DNA from 3 places in the Candidatus Accumulibacter necessarius genome. Region 1 is predicted to be linked to each of the others. Evidence: riboswitches for the same ligand, from Rfam matches in the RefSeq annotation. Region 1 holds a riboswitch; each other region holds the start of a gene.

Region 1 (2,255 bases):
GCGGTTTCTATGGTCTGCGACCAATGCCAATATGCATTGGTTCAAGGAATTATGACCTTGACAAACACCGCAGGGAACTCTCTTGGAGGCCAGCGTAACGTCTACTCCGACTTCAGAACGGCATCAAGTTCCGCCTCCATGAAAAAGATTCTACCCCTAAGCGCGTCCATGTCCAGCCCTATTTCAGATTCAATTTTCTGATGCTGCTCTGGCGATTCCTGATTGAGACCAAGGTGCTCGTGGGCAATATTGAGCGCGGCCATGACCGCGATTCGCTCGGCGAGATTGCTCTTGGTCTTCTCGGCAATATCGCGCATCTTGCCGTCAACATAGGCTGCCGCACTGAGCAGTGCGGCACGCTGATCAGGTGGACAGGCGACCCGGTATTCCTTGCCAAGCAGGGTGATGTCGAGGAAATTGGCGTCGTTGGGCATCGGGTCGGGGTTCTCAGGCCTTGGCTTCGGGCAGTTGTTGGGCCAGTTGCTCAAGCCGGGCACAGGCGGCTGCCATGCGCTCGGCGAGGCGTTCCTTGTCGGCCTGGGCAGCGACGAGTTGCTCGCGCAGTCCGTCATTCTCGGTCCGCAGGGTGCGGCACAGCGCGACCACCTGGACCACCTTGCTCTCGAGGGCGTTTAGTTCATTCAGCATGGGCCAGACTATAGATTCAAAAACCCTGTCCGGTCAAGGCGTAAGGGTCGCTTGTGAAGGTTGTTTGTGCCACCGGGGGTGCTTTCTGTTGCAAAGGAGGATCGCCGTCCTTCGGGCAGGCTATAATCGGCGCTTCCGCTGGTTTCAGCGGTGGAAAGTATCGTGCAAGGTGCCGCCATGCAGGTTTTCTGCAGCGGTTAAACGGGAAACAGGTGCGTGTTCGCGCAACACCATGCCTGTGCTGCCCCCGCAACGGTCAGCGAGTGTGGGCGTGTCGAAATGCCACTGGGCGAGAGCCTGGGAAGGCGACATGTCAGGACTTGCGAGCCCGGATACCGGCCTTCGCACACCACTGGACGGACGTGCCGCGGGGAAGCGGACACCGAACGCTCGGCGCTCGCGCCTGCTGTTCTCCCTCGCGCAATTCCGCGTTTATGGCTCGCCGGCTTGCGGGGACGCTTGTCGGCAACAGGGAGAAATCCGTCATGCATCCAGACCAACCGCGTGCCGCTGCCGCCGCGACGCTTACCTTGACTGTCGCTGCCTTGTTCTCGACGGCGCTTTCCGCCGCTGACCAGCAGCTCGATCCGATTGTCGTCACTGCGACCCGCCAGGCAACCCGCACCAACGAGTTGACGAGTGACGTCTCGGTCATCTCGCGCGAAGAAATCGACCAGGCCGGGGTATCAACCCTGGCGCAACTGCTGGCGCGCCAACCGGGAATACAGTACGTTGCGAATGGAGGGGAGGGGACCAACAGCGGTGTGTTCATCCGAGGTGCCAACACCAACCAGTCGATCGTGCTGATCGATGGTCAACGCATCGGTTCTGCGACCACCGGCAGCGCAGCGCTGTCGCGCATTCCGCTGAACCAGATCGAGCGTATCGAGATCCTGCGTGGCCCGGCTTCATCGCTCTACGGTGCCGACGCCATCGGCGGCGTGATCCAGATCTTCACCCGGCGCGGCGAGGGGCCGGCACGGGTGAACGCCAGTACCGGCTATGGCTCCTTCAATACCAGCGACACCACCATCGGCGTGTCGGGCGGCAGCGATCTCATGTCGTACAGCGTGCAGGCAGGCTACCTCAACACGGATGGCTTCAACGCGATCCACAACAAGCAGAGTGTCTTCTATGACCCGGATCGGGATGGGTATTACAACAGGAACCTGAGTGCCAACTTCGCCGTACGCCCGGCAAAGGGTCATGAGATCGGCGTCAATCTGCTGGCCAGCAAGGGCAGCAACCAGTACGACGGAAACGACTTCACTGCCTTGGGTCCGGCGAAGAACTACAATAACGACCAGATGGTCGGTTCTTACTCGATCTATTCGCGCAATCGACTGCATCAGGCGTGGACCAGTACCTTGCGCCTCGGCCGCAGTACCGATCAGGCAAAGGACTATGCCGGTAGTTTCCGGGCCAGCACTTTCCGCACCGATATGGATCTGGCGTCGTGGCAGAACGACATCAGGTTGCCGGTTGGTGAGGCGCTGCTGGCGGCGGAGTACACCCGTCAGAAGGTCTCCGGCACCACCGACTACACGGTCAGCGAACGGACGATTCGCTCGCTGCTGGCGGGCTGGAACGCCAGTATCGATCAGCAC
Region 2 (2,255 bases), on a different contig from region 1:
CGGCCTGCCGCATCTTCTCGCGGGTGACCGCCGCTCCCAGCCAGTAACCGATGATGCCGGCGCCGATGGCGGCCTGCAGGGCGAAGAGCAGGGAAGCGATCTCGCCGCTCGCCGGCTCGAGCAGCGGCGCAAACCATGGCTGGTAACCCGGGGCGATCTCCTCGATCGCCTTTTGTGCCTGGCTGTCGGCGCCGGCGAAGATCTCGCCCGGCTGGCCGTCCGGGCCGGCCGCCGGCCGCGGCACCAGCCACAGTGGCAACGCCGTCAGCAGCAGCACGGCGGCGATCAGCAACCAGTTCGTGCGCTTCATGCCCGCACCTCGCGACCGGCAAACAGCGGCAGGCCCTTCAGCTCGTCGCGGTTGAAGCGCAGCAGGGCGTTGACCACCAGCACGCTCAGCAATCCCTCGCTGATTGCCAGCGGAATCTGGGTGATGGCGAAGATCCCGGCAAACTTGGCGAACGATGCTGCGAAGCCGCCGGCCGGATCGGGAAAGGCCCAGGCGAGCTGGATCGAGGTCGTCAGGTAGGTTGCCAGGTTGGCGCAGCAGGTGGCGGCGAAGACGCAGATGGCGAGCGGCAGGTGCAGCAGGCGGCCGGCGCGGAAGAGCCCGGCAGCGACGAAGGAACCGACGATGGCCATCGAGAACAGGTTGGCGCCGAGCGTCGTCAAACCTCCGTGTGCCAGCAGCAGAGCCTGGAAGAGCAGGACGACGAGGCCGACCGGTACCATCGCCGTCGGCCCGAAGAGCAGCGCGCCGAGGCCGACGCCGGTCGGGTGCGAGCAGCTACCGGTCACCGAGGGCAGCTTGAGCGCCGAGAGGACGAAGGAAAAGGCGGCAGCGACGCCGAGCAGCATCCGCTGCTCCGGCTGCTCGTGCAGTCGCCGGCGCAGCGAGCGGACCCCGATGACGACGAACGGCGCCGACGCCAGGGTCCAGCCGAGGGCGTGCTCGACCGGCAGGAAGCCTTCCATGATGTGCATCGCGTTCCCCCCTTCGAAGGCTGACGACCCGTCAGCCGAAAACCCCGCAGGAGGAAGGTGGCCTGGATGCGCAGCGGGCGCGACCAGAGACGCCTTCCCGTCACCCCGGGGAATGGTGCAATCGTGTCTTCGGGCCGGTCTTCTGGCTCGCCTTCGACCTTCCCCGCGCCTTCCCGTGCCTGGGCACAGTGGCGGATTGCGGAGTCGTCAGGCTTACAGCAGCGGGGGCTGCGCCGGAATGGGTCACCGTCACCATGGACGGCCAACTTCACCGGCTTCCCGTTTCACCCGCCCCATGGCTACGGAGCAAGGCACCCGAAACGGGGTTGATTATACGTCGAAAGCGTGCGCTGGGGAGCGGCTGCGGCGATCAGGCGGCGGCGCCGGCGAACAGGCGGGCGACCGCCGGCGGATTGCCGGGGAAGTAGAAATGGACGTAGGATGCGGTGATCGAACCCTGCCGATAGATCGCCTCGCCGTCGCCACCTGCCGGACGTCGCGCGCGACAAAGCGGTGCCAGTGGGGTGTCGCTTTTCGAATAATGGAAGGTGTGGCCGGCGAGCCTGCCTTCGGGCAGATCGGCGACCTGCATGCCGAGCGCCGTCAGGCGTCGCTGCATCACCGCCCGCCCGGGCAGCAGGCCGGCCAGCGGGTGCCGCTCGCCCTCCCGGTCGACCACCTCGTCGAACAGGCTCATCATGCCGCCGCACTCGGCGAGCAACGGCCTGCCGGCGGCGACGTGACTGGCCAGCGCCTGCCAGAGGTCGCGCCGCGTCGATAGCACTGCCGCGTGCAGTTCGGGGTAGCCGCCAGGCAGCCAGATCGCATCGCAGACGGGCAGCGCGTCGCCGGCGAGCGGCGAGAAGAAGCAGATCTCGGCCCCCAGTTCGCGCAGCGTGTCGACGTTGGCCGGGTAGATGAAACCATAGGCGGCGTCGCGGGCGATGGCGACGCGGTGGCCGGCGAGCAGGGCTGGTACGGGCGGTGCCGCGGGGGCGGCGAAGTACACCGGCGGCGGCAGGCAGACGCTCGCCGAGGCCGCCAGAGCGTCGGCGAGACGGTCGAGGCGGCCCGCCAGGTCGGCGATCTCGGCCGCCTGCAACAGCCCTAGATGGCGCTCTGGCAGGCTGTCGTCGCTGCGCGGCAAGGCGCCGAACCAGCCCATTCCCGGCGGCAGGCTGTTGCGCAGCAGGTCGGTGTGATGGGGGCTGCCAACGCGGTTCGCCAGGACGCCGGCAAACGGCAGCCCGGGCCGGTAAGTCGCCAGTCCG
Region 3 (2,255 bases), on a different contig from region 1:
GCGTTTTGCCAGGCCTGCGGATGTTCGGCGTAGAGCGGCGAGAGGCAGGCAATCACTGCCCGTGGCAGCAGGGTCGGCAGAAGCTGGATGGCTGCCTGCGAGCCGGCAACCGGCAGCAGGTTGGCGTTACCGTAACACGAGGCCGCTGCCGCCTCCAGCCCATCTTCCTCTTCCGGGAGGCGCTGCCAGACGCTGGCCGGCAGTGCCGGCAGTGGCCAGGGGCTGGGGTTGATGCCGGTGGACAGGTCGAGCCAGTCGGCGAGCGGAATGCCGTAGTGCGCGGCTGCGGCGCGCAAGCGCCCCCCGTGTTCAAGCATCCGCCGGGCCGCTCGGCAAGGGGTTACCCGGCATGGACGACAGGCGCCGCGGCAGCTGCGCTTCGGCGACGCGCTGGTCGTCGACCCGCGCCGGGAGGTCGCGTGGCAGCGTCATGCAGGGAAAGTGCCCCGTTGATGAATGGCGGTCTGCAGGTCGGCCAGCGCCGCGCTCAGCGGCTCGGCCTGTGCCGGCCGGGTCTCACCCCATTGCTCGTAGTAGAGCAGGTCGGCGAGCGCCAGACGCGGCAGCCAGCCGGCCTTTTCCAGCTCTGGCCGGTCGTTGAAATGGCTGACCCAGCCGACGCACAGGTAAGCGATCGGCACGATGTCGTGCGGGATGCCCAGTGCATCCTGCAGCGCCTGCTGGTGGAAGATGCTGACCCAGCCCACCCCCAGCCCTTCGGCGCGGGCGGCCAGCCACAGGTTCTGCACGGCGCAGACGCTGCTGTAGAGGTCCATCGCCAGCATGTGCGTGCGGCCGAGCACCACCGGCCCGCTGCGCGAGCGGTCACAGGTGATGCACAGGTTCACCGGTGAGTCGACGATGCCCTGCAGCTTGAGGCGGCTGTAGATCGCGCGCTTCTCGTCCGGAAACATCCGTTCCGCTTCGGCATTGGCGCTGCAGAACACGTCGTGGACGCGTTGCTTGACGATCGGTGCGCGCACGACCAGGAAGTTCCATGGTTGCATGAAACCGACTGATGGCGCATGGTGGGCAGCCAGCAGCACCCGGCCGAGAACGTCGTCGGGCACCGGGTCGGGCAGGAACTGGCCGCGTACATCGCGGCGGCTGAAGATCGCCTGATAAACCGCCGACCGGTCGGCGTCTGAAAAGGCATGCGCCGGCGGCGCGCCAGGGTTTTCCATCGATTCCCCTTCTGGAAAAGCGGCGGCTGCCTGGCCGGGCAGCCCCTTTTTGCCTCCTGGCCGGTCTTCTGACTCGGATTCACCCGGTCGATGCGCCTTCCCGACTCGCGTCAGTGGCCAATGCATCGCCCGTCCTCCTTACAGCGCTGGGCACGTGGCGGACTTGCACCGCCTTCCCGATTCTCCGCCCAGCAGCGCTGGGCAGCACCCGGAGACTCCTGCCCGAAACATCTCGGGCGGATGCGATGGTGCCATAACTGCCGACTTTTTTCACGCACCAGCAGCCCTGAGCGACGCCGGCGCGCGAACGGCCGCCCGACTTGCGCGAGGTCGAGCAGGATTTTCCCGGCCGCGGCCGGCACGTGCGCGAGCGGATCGCGCTGCTCGAACGCCTGCTGGCGCTGGCGCCGCATCCGTCCGGGCCAATGCCTGCCGGGCAGGTCACGGGGAGTTTCATTGTTCCGCCACGGTCAGCCAGCAAGGAGGGGTGCTGTCAAACCCATGTTAGCATCGTCGACGTTGCGCGAGCACGATCTCGCTGAACGGGTGACCACCCTGCAGCTCGCCGACGATACCTGCAAGGCGCTGATCGACGAAACCGCAACCGAGGTCAGCACTTGGCACGGCTTGGGCGCCGACGGTGGGCAACATCTGAAGCCGGCGCGGCTGTCGCGGGTGATTTTCGTGAGGTGACGATGGCAGCAGAGCAACTCCAAACATCGGTCGCAGAGGGGCTGGCGAGTGCCAGCCAGGCTGCCGCCGCGTACGACCTGTCGACGCTGGTGATCCCCCTGCTCAAGGGGGTGATCTACCAAGACGCCGACGCCGGTCTGTGGAATGCGCTGCTGACGCTGCAGGCGCGGGTGCGCGACTATGTCGCGGTGCTCAACCTCGAACTGGTGTTCGACGAAGCCGAAGGCTACGCCTTCCTGCGCTCGCGCCCGGAGCCCGACGACGGGGCTACGCCGCGCTTGCCACGGCTGGTCGCCCGCCGCCCGCTGTCGTTTCCGGTCAGCCTGATGCTGGCGCTGCTGCGCAAGAAGCTGGCCGAGTTCGACGCCAGCGGTGGCG

The links. Region 1 has a riboswitch for cobalamin ahead of V5B44_RS02185 (TonB-dependent receptor domain-containing protein). Riboswitches for the same ligand answer to the same signal wherever they lie in the genome.
Region 2: linked by a shared signal. The riboswitch ahead of V5B44_RS14340 (energy-coupling factor ABC transporter permease) and the one ahead of V5B44_RS02185 (TonB-dependent receptor domain-containing protein) in region 1 are both predicted to bind cobalamin.
Region 3: linked by a shared signal. The riboswitch ahead of bluB (5,6-dimethylbenzimidazole synthase) and the one ahead of V5B44_RS02185 (TonB-dependent receptor domain-containing protein) in region 1 are both predicted to bind cobalamin.

Annotation. Positions count from the first base shown of each region.
Region 1 is NZ_JAZKUM010000001.1:419,164-421,418, forward strand. It holds gene V5B44_RS02175 (cell division protein ZapA) at 102-434, opposite strand; gene V5B44_RS02180 (hypothetical protein) at 448-648, opposite strand; cobalamin riboswitch at 802-1,006, shown strand; gene V5B44_RS02185 (TonB-dependent receptor domain-containing protein) at 1,134-2,255, shown strand, end outside.
Region 2 is NZ_JAZKUM010000005.1:97,300-99,554, forward strand. It holds gene V5B44_RS14335 (energy-coupling factor ABC transporter substrate-binding protein) at 1-310, opposite strand, end outside; gene V5B44_RS14340 (energy-coupling factor ABC transporter permease) at 307-984, opposite strand; cobalamin riboswitch at 1,100-1,318, opposite strand; gene V5B44_RS14345 (cobyrinate a,c-diamide synthase) at 1,355-2,255, opposite strand, start outside.
Region 3 is NZ_JAZKUM010000005.1:123,911-126,165, forward strand. It holds gene cobD (threonine-phosphate decarboxylase CobD) at 1-317, opposite strand, end outside; gene bluB (5,6-dimethylbenzimidazole synthase) at 429-1,184, opposite strand; cobalamin riboswitch at 1,226-1,411, opposite strand; gene V5B44_RS14460 (hypothetical protein) at 1,686-1,877, shown strand; gene V5B44_RS14465 (DUF4194 domain-containing protein) at 1,880-2,255, shown strand, end outside.